4 regions of the Peribacillus sp. NPDC076916 genome follow, and region 1 is predicted to be linked to each of the others. Evidence: riboswitches for the same ligand, from Rfam matches in the RefSeq annotation. Region 1 holds a riboswitch; each other region holds the start of a gene.
The links. A riboswitch is a leader RNA that binds a small molecule or an ion and turns the genes downstream of it on or off. The one in region 1 is predicted to bind S-adenosylmethionine.

Region 2: another riboswitch for S-adenosylmethionine. It lies ahead of ACQKFG_RS09995 (methionine ABC transporter ATP-binding protein); the one in region 1 lies ahead of metK (methionine adenosyltransferase).
Region 3: another riboswitch for S-adenosylmethionine. It lies ahead of ACQKFG_RS14410 (methionine ABC transporter ATP-binding protein); the one in region 1 lies ahead of metK (methionine adenosyltransferase).
Region 4: another riboswitch for S-adenosylmethionine. It lies ahead of ACQKFG_RS25635 (IS3 family transposase); the one in region 1 lies ahead of metK (methionine adenosyltransferase).

What each region holds. Positions count from the first base shown of each region.
Region 1 is NZ_JBNNIU010000008.1:32,667-35,858, reverse strand. It holds gene ACQKFG_RS20250 (gamma carbonic anhydrase family protein) at 1-278, shown strand, start outside; gene metK (methionine adenosyltransferase) at 715-1,905, opposite strand; SAM riboswitch class I at 2,073-2,235, opposite strand; gene pckA (phosphoenolpyruvate carboxykinase (ATP)) at 2,666-3,192, shown strand, end outside.
Region 2 is NZ_JBNNIU010000003.1:100,864-104,055, forward strand. It holds gene ACQKFG_RS09985 (DUF4440 domain-containing protein) at 157-525, shown strand; gene ACQKFG_RS09990 (GNAT family N-acetyltransferase) at 629-1,102, shown strand; SAM riboswitch class I at 1,231-1,342, shown strand; gene ACQKFG_RS09995 (methionine ABC transporter ATP-binding protein) at 1,663-2,679, shown strand; gene ACQKFG_RS10000 (methionine ABC transporter permease) at 2,700-3,192, shown strand, end outside.
Region 3 is NZ_JBNNIU010000004.1:147,761-150,952, reverse strand. It holds gene ACQKFG_RS14415 (O-acetylhomoserine aminocarboxypropyltransferase/cysteine synthase family protein) at 49-1,359, shown strand; SAM riboswitch class I at 1,477-1,589, shown strand; gene ACQKFG_RS14410 (methionine ABC transporter ATP-binding protein) at 1,743-2,777, shown strand; gene ACQKFG_RS14405 (methionine ABC transporter permease) at 2,770-3,192, shown strand, end outside.
Region 4 is NZ_JBNNIU010000017.1:33,893-37,084, forward strand. It holds gene proC (pyrroline-5-carboxylate reductase) at 1-77, shown strand, start outside; gene ACQKFG_RS25630 (YkvI family membrane protein) at 212-1,270, shown strand; SAM riboswitch class I at 1,747-1,857, shown strand; gene ACQKFG_RS25635 (IS3 family transposase) at 2,052-2,162, shown strand; gene ACQKFG_RS25640 (M14 family metallopeptidase) at 3,105-3,192, shown strand, end outside.

The sequences.
Region 1 (3,192 bases):
ATCAGGTCATTTTACATAGCTGTAAAATCCGCAAAGGAGCTTTGATCGGCATGGGATCGATCGTGCTAGATGAAGCCGAAATCGGCGAAGGGGCCTTCATCGGTGCCGGCAGTCTAGTTCCCCAAGGTAAAGTCATTCCACCGAACATGCTGGCATTCGGACGTCCAGCTAAAGTCATTCGCGAAATCAACGAAGAAGACCGCCAGGATATGGAACGCATCGTACGTGAATACGCCGAAAAAGGACAATACTATAAAACGGCGGAACGAATAAAGTAACTCACCACCAATTGACTGAAAGTTACGAGTATTATACTGAAACTCACCAGTAAACGTTACAGACTCACGAGTAAACTGCTCTTACTCACGAGTAAAACGCTCTAACTTACGAGTAAATGCTACTAACTCACGAGTAAACTGCTCTAATTCACGAGTAAACTGCTCTTACTCACGAGTAAATGCTACTAACTTACGAGTAAACCGCTCTTACTCACGAGTAAATGCTACTAACTCACGAGTAAATGCTACTAACTCACGAGTAAACTGCTCTAACTCACGAGTAGTTGACCCAAACAAACTTGTAAACGCCCCTGACTCACGCGTATTGCACATAAGTTGAATTTTTTTGGGATTTCTTGAATTATTCCCGCTGACGGCAAAATTAATCCATAAAAAAGGTGCCCCGCTAATTGCGGGACACCTTTTTTTATATGGATTACGCTTGTGCTTTTAATGTTTCTGCTTTGTCCGTGCGTTCCCATGGAAGATCGACATCTGTACGGCCAAAGTGTCCGTAGGCAGCTGTTTGTTTGTAGATCGGGCGACGAAGGTCAAGCATTTTGATGATACCTGCTGGACGAAGGTCGAAGTTAGCGCGAACTAGGTCAACAAGGACTTCTTCGCTAACTGTACCAGTTCCGAACGTATCAATTGAGATAGATACTGGCTCTGCAACACCAATTGCGTAGGCCAATTGAACTTCCGCTTTGTCGGCAAGTCCGGCTGCCACGATGTTTTTCGCAACATAACGAGCAGCGTATGCAGCAGAACGGTCAACTTTAGTAGCATCCTTACCAGAGAATGCACCGCCGCCGTGGCGAGCGTATCCGCCGTAAGTATCAACGATGATTTTACGTCCAGTAAGACCAGCATCCCCTTGAGGTCCGCCAATTACGAAACGGCCAGTCGGGTTGATGAAGTACTTAGTATCGGCATCGATCAATTCAGCTGGAACGACTGCCTCGATCACGTGTTCTTTTAGATCGGCTTGAATTTGTTCAAGCGTAATTTCTGCATCATGCTGTGTAGAGATAACGATCGTATCTACACGAACAGGAACGTTATTTTCATCATATTCCACAGTTACCTGTGTTTTACCATCAGGGCGCAGGTAAGCAAGAGTTTCATCTTTACGGACTTGAGCCAAGCGGAATGAAAGTTTATGCGCCAATGAAATCGGAAGCGGCATAAGCTCTTCTGTTTCATTACAAGCAAATCCGAACATAAGACCTTGGTCCCCTGCACCGATTGCATCGATTTCTTCCTCTGACATGTTTCCTTCACGAGCTTCCAATGCTTTATCGACACCAGCTGCGATATCGGCAGACTGCTCATCAATGGAACTCAACACTGCACAAGTTTCAGCATCGAAACCGTATTTCGCACGTGTGTAGCCAATTCCTTTAATCGTATCACGAACGATACGCGGAATATCTACGTAAGCGGAGGTTGTAATTTCACCGGCAACAAGTACAAGACCTGTAGTTACGCTAGTTTCACACGCAACACGTGCATTTGCATCCTTAGCTAGGATAGCATCTAAAATGGAATCTGAAATCTGATCACAAATTTTGTCCGGATGGCCCTCTGTAACAGATTCAGAAGTAAATAGACGTTTCTTTGACATCGTATTTCCTCCTTGGAAGTTAGTATGTTGCAGGCAAAAGCCTGAATTTTACGGAACTCGTTTCCCTCATTAGTTTCAACTATAGACACAGAATTACTTATTAAAAAACACAAAAACCTTCCCTGGCAAATGAGGAAAGGTTTAACATTCTGTCTTCTATCCTTTCACTCTTATCGTTCAAGGGTTTTTTACCTTGCTCAGGTTAGCACCATCACCACTATTCCTTGAAGACCTTCGCTTTATTTTCGGCGATCGATCTTGGAGTCAAGTTCAATATGGCAGGTTGCTGGGTTTCAAAGGGCCTGTCCCTCCACCAACTCGGGATAAGAGAATCCGTACAATTTAAGATATTATCGTATCTGGCTGGAACTTGTCAATGCTTTTCTAAAAAGATGATATCCATCCAGAATGGCGTTCATTTGAAAAAACATGTTGATGCAGCGTCCTAGAAGGGCTTACAATGCAAAATACGAATAGAAATGTTGTAAATTGCCATTAATAATAAAGTAATGAGCATCCGAAAAGGAACGAAATCCTGACTTTCCCTTTAGTCATATATTGCTTACTTACTTCCTATTAAAATAAAATTATCTTCATGAAAGTTTATGCGGTCATCCTGAATCGGTTCCTGCCGGATTAAAATGATTAATGCAACTAACTGAAAATAATCACAAATTAAAAGAAATAGTATAGACTAATTAAATGAATGTGTTATACTAATTGTAATCTAAAAACTTAAACAAAGGAAGGTACCTCATATATGAATTCTGTAGACGTTTCTAATGAGTTACACCAATTATTAACAGGAAACAATGTGCAAACTCAACTTTCAGTTCCTCAATTGGTCGAAAAAGTATTAAGCAGAAATGAAGGCGTTCTAACATCCACCGGTGCGGTAAAAGCTGAAACTGGCAAATATACAGGTCGTTCACCTAAAGATAAATATATCGTTGAAGAAGCATCAGTTAAAGATAAAATCGATTGGGGTCCAGTGAACCAGCCAATTTCCGAAGATGTATTCAATAAACTATATAATAAAGTAGTTGACTACCTAAAAGCAAAAGAAGAGATTTTTGTTTTTAAAGGTTTCGCTGGTGCAGATGAAACATCACGTCTTCCGATCCGTGTTGTTAATGAATATGCTTGGCATAACCTTTTCGCCCATACTTTGTTCATCCGTCCAAACGAAGAGGAATTGAGAGGTCACGAAGCTGAATTCACAATCCTTTCTGCACCTAACTTCAAAGCAGACCCGGAAGTTGACGGAACTACATCCGAAACTTTCAT
Region 2 (3,192 bases), on a different contig from region 1:
TCCAGGTTCTGGAAATATGGAAACAAAGTAGGTATGCAAAAACGGTTAAATACAAAAAAATGCTGCTGACCGCAAAATATTAACCAACTTGATAAAAAATCTTTGCCACCATGGATCATGAATTTCACCAATAATTGAAAAAGGAGGACAAGATGAATGGATGGTGAATCTTCATTATTAAAAGAACAGTTGTATCAACTGGAGGAGAAATTGTTAAAGTCTGAAGTCCGTAAATCTCCAGAAGAGCTTTCATTATTATTGAAAGATGATTTCTTTGAGTTCGGCAGTTCGGGTAACATATGGTCAAAAAACGATTTTATGGGGCAAGAGGGAGCCGGAGCGGTGAAGATGACACTAAGTCAATTTGATATGCATCCATTGTCTGAGGATACCGTTTTAACGACGTACCGGATTTTTGATGAAGATAAAGTGGAACATACCTTAAGGAGTTCAATCTGGAAATGTACGAATGGAAGATGGCAAATGTTTTTTCATCAAGGCACAAAAACGAAAGGGCCCCGCTAAGCCTATTATTTATGAAAAAGAAAAAAATTAATATCATAAAAATGCGTAAGTAAAATGAGATTTGATTTTTGAAAAAACTATTTCACTAAAATGATAGGGGTGGGTGAAGCTGATCTTTCGTACCATTGATACCGATAAAGATAAAGAGATTATCATTAAATTCAGGAAAGATTCCTATGTTGTAAGTTTTGGATCTGAAGATGGTTTTGGAGATGAGAATACATATCTGCAACGAATGAAAGAACGGATCCGCAAATTTCCGGATGGACAGGTGATCATTGAAAAGGACCAAGAACCGATTGGCCAAATGGAACTTCAAATTCGTGAGTATGAAGGAATGGAAATCGGCTATGTGAATCTTATTTATCTTATTCCCGATTACCGCAGTAAAGGCCTTGGCAAGGAATTGGTTCGCTACGCAGAAAACTTTTTCAGGCAATTTAATGTATCCGAATATCATTTAAGGGTTTCTCCGGATAATGGAAGGGCGATTCGTTTATATACGAATTCAGGCATGAAGAAGATAAGCGAAGAAAATGAAAAATACCTTGTATGGAGAATGAGCAAATCAATTTGAAGTTATGTCAATATAATTAAAAGTTATCAATTCACTATACTATAAAAATATCTAGCGTGAGGAAAAATACGGTTGACTTTAGAGAAATTAGAATATATAGTGAAGGACATAATTAAATATAACGTTAATTCTTATCAAGAGATGTGGAGGGACTTGGCCCTATGATACCTCGGCAGCGGGTTTTTACTTTTGTAAAAATACTGTGCTAATTCCAACGGACGAAAGTTTGAAAGATAAGAAGGAGCTTTTCTTAGATAATTAATTTAAGAGTTTACTCTTTTTGATGTCTAAAAGAGGCCTCTTCTGTCTGATGACGGAAGAGGCCTCTTTTGTTTATTCAAAATGTATATGGTTATTTGGAGAATTGGTGCAATTACTCGTAAGTTTGGCAGATTTACTCGTGAGTTTCACGCATTTACTCGTGAATTTGGCAGATTTACTCGTGAGTTTCACGCATTTACTCGTGAATTCCAAAAATTTAACCCTATCATTATGAAACTTGGCAAAGCTCTTCTCTAGATAATGAATTGGTACAAATAAACAGCATGGGGGGAGATTGGATGATTGAGTTTCAACATGTCAAAAAGGTTTATCAAACAAAGAAACAGACTGTCGAGGCTTTGAAGGGCATCAATTTGACAGTGGAAAAGGGGGATATATTCGGTGTAGTCGGTTATAGCGGGGCCGGGAAGAGTACGTTGATCCGGTTGGTCAATTTGCTTGAACATCCTTCAGGTGGTTCAGTGATTGTTGGGGGCAAGGATTTAACCAAATTGAACCCGAAGGAATTGCGGGCAGAAAAGAAAAAAATCGGGATGATCTTTCAGCATTTCAATTTGCTGAACTCAAAGACCGTTTTTGATAATATCGCCATGCCGTTGATTTTATCGGGAATCCCCGGTAAAGAAATCAAAAAGCGGGTAGGCGAGCTGTTGGAGTTCGTTGGCTTATCGAGCAAAGCAAAGAGTTATCCGGAACAATTATCCGGCGGTCAAAAGCAGCGGATCGGCATTGCGAGAGCATTGGCTACCAATCCATCGATCTTATTGTGTGATGAAGCTACCTCGGCATTGGATCCACAAACAACTAGTGCCGTTCTTCAGCTCTTAAAGAAAATCAATAAAGAATACAATATCACCATTCTGCTAATCACTCATGAGATGTCTGTCATTAGGGAAATTTGCAATAAGGTAGCAGTCATGGAGGGCGGATGCGTCGTTGAACAAGGTTCGGTTTTCGAAGTTTTTGCGAAGCCGCAAACGGATATTGCAAAAAACTTCGTAAGAACGGTCATACATGACGAAATTCCACAAAGTTTCCTAAAAAGCATAGGGTCCCATATCCCGATTATTTGGAAAATTAATTTTATTGGGACTACTTCGGGTACTCCTTTACTTTCAACGATCTCGAAGAAATATGATGTTCATTTAAGTGTTTTATCAGCCAATATTTCTGAAATTCAGGAAACGCCTTTCGGGAATTTGATCATCGAAGTGACCGGGAACAAAAATGAGGTGGACAAAGCTTATCAATATATTAAAGATGAGGGGATTCTCGTCCAGGAGGTGCAGATTTAATGGGTAATACGCTTTGGGGAATGGAAATAACGGCAGATCAGCTGTCGACAGCTTTCGGTGACACACTTTATATGGTAGCCATCTCATTGGTATTTTCCGGATTGATTGGGCTTCCGCTCGGTATCCTGCTTGTCATTACAAGAAAAGGTCACATCCTGGAGAATAAATGGGTCTTTAATGTATTGAACCCGATCATCAATATATTGCGGTCGGTTCCTTTCATCATCTTGCTTGTAGCACTTATTCCGTTTACAAGAATGATTGTAGGCAGTGCAATCGGAACGAATGCGGCGATTGTTCCGTTAATCTTTTACGCGGCTCCTTATATTGCCCGGCTTGTGGAGAACTCCCTGTTGGAAGTGGACAAAGGGATCATCGAGGCAGCTCAGGCGATGGGGGCGACGACATGGCAAATCATTTACCGCTTTTTGATTCCCGAGGGACTTAGTTCGTTGATCCTTACATTTACAACAGCGACAATCGGGCTTGTTGGTTCTACGGCCATGGCAGGTG
Region 3 (3,192 bases), on a different contig from region 1:
CAGATATCATAAAATTCCAACTAAATCCATAGAAAAAGGTGAAACCATATGTCAGGGAAAAAGTTGCGTTTTGAAACATTGAGTGTTCATGGCGGTCTGCAAACTGATGAAACAGGTGCCCGTGCCGTTCCTATCTACCAAAGCAATGCATACTTGTTCAAAGACACCGACCATGCAGCGAATTTATTTGGCCTAAAGGAGAATGGCTATATATATACACGGCTTCATAATCCCACGGTCAGCGTTTTTGAAGAAAGAATGGCCTTATTGGAAGGTGGCATCGGCGGATTGGCAACAGCAAGCGGAATGGCTGCCATCTCACTTTCAATCCTGAACATTGCCGGTGCAGGTGATGAGATTGTTTCAGCCTCTACATTATATGGCGGTACGTATAACCTTTTTGAAAATACTCTTCCTAAATATGGGATCAAAGTGAGGTTCGTTTCTCCCGATGACCCTGAAAATTTCAAAAGGGCGATTACGCCAAGAACTAAAGCCATTTTTGCCGAAACGATCGGTAATCCAAGTTTGAGGGTGCTTGATATTGAAGCGGTAGCGAAAATCGCCCATGAAGCCGGCATACCTTTAATCATTGATAATACCTTTGCAACACCATATCTTTGCAGACCAATTGATTTTGGCGCGGACATCGTCATCCATTCCGCTACAAAATGGCTTCTGGGAAATGGAACGACACTAGGCGGTGTCATCGTGGATGGAGGGAAGTTCGATTGGAACTCGCCAAACTACCCTGGCTTCACGGAGCCTGACCCAAGTTATGACGGTCTGGTATATGCCGAGGCAGTTGGACCTGCCGCATTCATAACGAAAGCCCGAGTCCAGTTACTTCGTGATTTAGGCCCTGCGCTAAGTGCCCAAAGTGCATTCCAGTTTACGCTTGGACTTGAAACGCTGCATGTAAGGATGAAAGAGCATCTATCAAACACCAAGTCTGTCATTGAATATTTAAAAAACCATCCTGCCGTGACTTGGGTTTCGCATCCTGGTGATGAGGATCATCCCGATAAGGCCCTTGCGGATAAATATTTGCCTAAGGGAGCTGGATCTGTCGTGACTTTTGGAATACAAGGTAATCGCGAAGCTGGGGCAAAACTTATCAATTCGGTGGAATTATGGTCCCATGTGGCGAATGTAGGGGATGCGAAGAGCTTGATCATCCACCCAGCCAGTACGACCCATCAACAATTGAATGAGGCGGGTCTTGCGAAAGCGGGTGTAAGTGCCGATCAAGTCCGTTTATCAATTGGGATTGAAAATGTAGACGACTTAATAGAAGATTTAGAGCAGGCAATTGAAAAAGCGACGAATATCGTCTCCTTGACTTCCAAAACGCTTTAAGCAAAGTTTCTGTTCATTCTTGAACTAGAAATAATATACATTGCGCTCCTTTTTTATCTATGATAAAATTTCTCCATACTAAAGAACTTAATGATGTACAAATATTCTATATATTAGCTCTTATCAAGAGAGGTGGAGGGATGTGCCCGATGAAACCCGGCAACCGACAAGGAGATTTCCTTGGAAAGGTGCCAATTCACACAAAGTTTAATTACTTTGGAAGATGAGAGAAAGGCCTGTTTCTTCACCTGCCTTTCTGCTCATGCAGAAAGGTTTTTTCAGTTTTAATGGGGAAAACATGTGCATGTTATGAGAAACAGACTAATAATGTAAAGAAATCAACTAAGTTCATAGGTTTTATTGGATAAAAGAGGTGAGGATTAATGATTACATTGACGAAAGTCAGTAAGCTGTTCCGAACAGGAAAAGGAAACAGTGAGACGATCAAGGCTGTAAATAATGTGAATGTTGAAATAAATAAAGGCGAGATTTTCGGTATCATCGGTTACAGTGGAGCCGGGAAAAGTACTTTAATCAGAATGCTCAATGGATTGGAAACTCCTACAGAGGGATCCGTTGTGGTGGCTGAGAAGGAAATTTCAAAAATTAAAGGGGCTCAGCTCCGTAAGGCACGTCAAGAAATCAGCATGATTTTCCAACATTTCAATCTATTATGGTCAAGGACCGTTCAGGATAATATTTCTTTCCCATTGGAAATTGCTGGTGTTTCTAAAGCGGAACGGATCAAGCGTGTGAACGAATTGATCAAGTTAGTCGGACTGGAAGGCAGGGAAAAGGCCTATCCTTCACAATTAAGCGGAGGGCAAAAGCAAAGGGTGGGCATAGCGAGGGCTTTGGCAAATGACCCTAAAGTGCTGCTGTGTGATGAAGCGACATCTGCCTTGGATCCGCAGACTACCGACTCCATACTCGAATTGCTTGTTGACATCAATCAGCGCCTAGGATTGACGATCGTCTTGATAACACATGAAATGCATGTAATACGTAAAATCTGTCATCGCGTCGCCGTGATGGAAAACGGGCAAGTTGTTGAACAGGGTCCTGTCCTGGATGTTTTCAAGAATCCTAAAGAACAAATGACAAAGCGTTTCGTGCAGCAGGTAACGGAACCAGAAGAAACGAAAGAAACGATGGACCATTTGCTCGAACGTTATCCTGCAGGTAAAGTGATTCAATTGACCTTTGTAGGTGATCATGCAGAAAGCCCGTTGATCACCAAGCTTGTGCGTAACTTCGAGTTGGATGTCAATATCGTTCAAGGTAAGATATCCCAAACAAGAAGCGGTTCATATGGAACATTGTTTATCCATCTTGATGGCACTGAGGATGAAATGCTCCGCGCAATCGAATTCATTAAAGCACAGCAGGTAGGCGTGGAGGTGATTACTCATGCTTGAAGAATTATTGCCGAATGTTGATTGGGAAGACATTATTGAAGCAACGAAAGAAACGCTTTACATGACAAGCGTCTCTGTAGTGGCAACCTTTTTTATAGGCATAATATTAGGATTGATCCTGTTCCTGACAGGGAAGGGTAATATGTGGGAAAACCGGGTAGTCAACGGGGTCATGAGTGCAGTCGTTAATATATTCCGTTCCATTCCATTTCTTATTTTGATCGTGCTGCTCATTCCTTTCACTAAAGCACTCGTCGGATCCATGATCGGAGAGAACGCTGCACTGCCGGCACTTATTATCGGTTCCGCCCCATTTTATGCGCGTATGGTTGAAATCGGCCTTCGTGAAATCGATAAAGGTGTAATTGAAGCCGCTAAATCCATGGGGGCAAAAACGAGCACGATCATTTGGAAG
Region 4 (3,192 bases), on a different contig from region 1:
AGCTGAATGAAGAGATGTCAGTAGCGTACAGGAAATCGGCTATTCCCCGAGAGTATTGTGGCACTTCAGTACCATAAGAGGAAGGTGTCCAAGTTAACTATTACCATGGATCCTCCTTAGTAAAATATATGTATCAAAAGATATGGTTATAAAATGATAATCCTATCAAATAGTTAGAATAAATTAAAACGTAAGAAAAACGGAGGACAACATGAAGAGAATCCTTAAGATCGCTAGTGCTTTTATCGGAATCCTTATCGGAGCAGGGTTCGCCTCAGGACAAGAGACCATGCTTTATTTTGTAAGCTTCGGGAAATTGGGCACAATTGGAGCTATCATTTCAGTCGTTATTTTTGCATACCTTGGAATGATTCTGATGAAGCTTGGCAGTCGTACACAAACAGATTCGCATCAGGAAGCAATTTATAAGATTTGTGGTCGCTTTCTCGGCGGTATCATTGATTATGTTCTGAACGCCATCCTACTAGGTATCGGAATTGTCATGATTGCGGGGTCAGGCTCAATCTTTAATCAGCAATTCGGATTACCTTCTTTTATAGGCACCATTCTTATGACTGTTCTTGTTATGACAACAGTTATGCTGAAAGTTGACCGTGTGATTAAGGTAATTGCATCCGTCACACCATTTCTGATTATTGTCGTACTTTTCTTATTTATTTATAGTATGTTAACAATGAATTCATCGTTTACGTCACTTGAACCACATGCACTGGAACAAAATTCAGCTGCGGGACATTGGCTAATATCTGCAATAAACTATATTTCAATAACCATAGCAATGGGGGCTTCCATGACACTTGTTATGGGTGGAAATGAACCTGATGAAAGGATATCATCCATTGGAGGACTTATCGGAGGGGCTGCTTTAGGTCTACTTGTTATGATTAGTCACCTTACTATTTTCTCACATATTCATACTGTATCGCACTTAGATATGCCAATGCTGGGAATCGCCAACAGTGTTTCACCTCTCTTAGGTATTCTGTACTCTCTCGTTCTGTTCGCTATGATTTTCAACTCGGCAGTCAGCATGTTCTACTCATTTGGAACACGCTTTTCAAATCCGCATACCACAAAATTTAAAGTAATCATCATTTCATCACTGTTGATAGGATTTATAGCAAGCTTCTTTGGCTTCACTAAACTTGTTTCCTCTCTCTATCCAATCTTTGGCTATATGGGAATTGTTCTTATTATCGTTCTCATCATTACTCCATTCCGAATGAGTCGATTAACGAAAGAAAATTAAATGGAATAACTATAAGCTCTCTAGTAAATGATATTCTAATTTATCTGTATGTTCTTCTTACACAGCTATTATTTTTGGATGTGGCCTCCTATAAATAATAGGATAATCCTTTTCGTCATATTTCTCTTGAGTTGTATAAACTAGCTTGCTTCATTAATTGAAAACTGGGCATCTATCCCCTTTTATTTCCACGAGCATCAAGCCTTTGCCATTTATTAAGTGAATAACGATTATTGCTAATGAAGCATCCAAGAAAAAGGATTGCAGTAAGATGCGGGGATACTTCCTCATTGATAGCTTTTATTAATGTCAATATAAAACTATCCAATATATACATTCCTTTCGAAAAATAAACTACTGAACTTTGCCTCACCACCTGGAATATTTCACCATAGGGTTTGGTCATGATAAGATCACTCTCGTACTATATTCACGCTGAATTTAAAATAATGTGTTTACTTGAATATAATGTTTGACTCTTATCAAGAGAGGTGGAGGGACTGTGCCCAGTGAAGCCCGGCAACCGTCAGTTAATTAACTGAAATGGTGCCAATTCCTGCAAAGCAATGTGCTTTGGAAGATGAGAGAAAGGATTGAGGATTGTTTAACCAACCTTTCTACTAATGAGTAGAAAGGTTTTTTTTGAGAAAAAGACGATCTCCCTTGGTGGAATGATATTAAGATTCCTGTTGAACTATGTAAACATCGAAATGACGCAGGAGTGATTGGGGCAATGTATCATTTTATTCAACAACAAAGATTATAAAAACTTATTATTTAAGTGTTCACCTTAGTTTATAGAGTTATAGAAGAATACAATATGAGTCGTTACCAATGGGGACTAAAGAAAATGGCCCCGGTACAATACCGGGACCACCTATTAGCCGTTTAGGAACTTTTTACTGTCCGAAAAATGGGGCATAGTTCAGATTACCATCGCTTTTTTTATTTCGACATTGCTAGCATGCCTTGTAAAATAACCTCAATACCCCATTCAAAACGTTCGATGCATCCGCCTGCGAACATATCTGATTTTAGCATCATAATCAATGGATATTTCGCTGGATCTGCTTGATTATAAAGTGCAATCATATCGTCTAAGTCCGTGCTTTCCTCTTCTACTCGACTTCCCCGTTCAAATGAATATCAATTCCCCAAGCCATACTACGTTTTCACTCATACCACCGTTTTTCAAATATTTCAGTAAGCATTCATTGATTTTTAAAGAGTTTTGACCATATGGAGAAATAGTCATTGCAAGCATTCTAGGCATACTTTAAAAAAGAGCCTCTCCAAATGTATCTTCTCTTCCACATTTGTTACTATTTCATTTATTTGCTCTTGCACTTTCTTAATACCCTGTTTTGTTTCAGTTGAGTATTTGTTTTTGCCATTCCCCATCATTCCTATTCATAATAATTCTTGTTTCTTTATTAAAGGTTGGACTGGCACAAAGGTTGATAGGCATTTAATGGTTTTTAACAATAGAGTCGTAATTCACATGAAGTATATTACAACTTTCCTTCTACAAAATTAAACAAAAGGCAACAATATTAAACAATGAAAACAGTTGATTATCAATATACAGTTTATAGGAATTATAGTGGAATAAAATCCAGTAATTTTGCACTCCTTAATTACTAAATCTTTTGAGGAGCACAGTACTTTTTAAACAGGAAAAACTACCTAAAATTTGTTCTTCTAAAATAAAGTATTAATAAAATTTTTGTAGAGTGGATTTTTAACTGCCCCTGATTTTACGACAAGATATTAAGTACATTCAATTTACAATAAGCTTGTATTAAAAATTTCTAGCATTTTGGGGGTGCAGTTTTTGACAAAACAGAAAAAGCAGAAATGGAAAAGGAATTTAGTGGTGATGACTGCCATAACCGGACTAGTGTTCTCTATATTTTATCCAG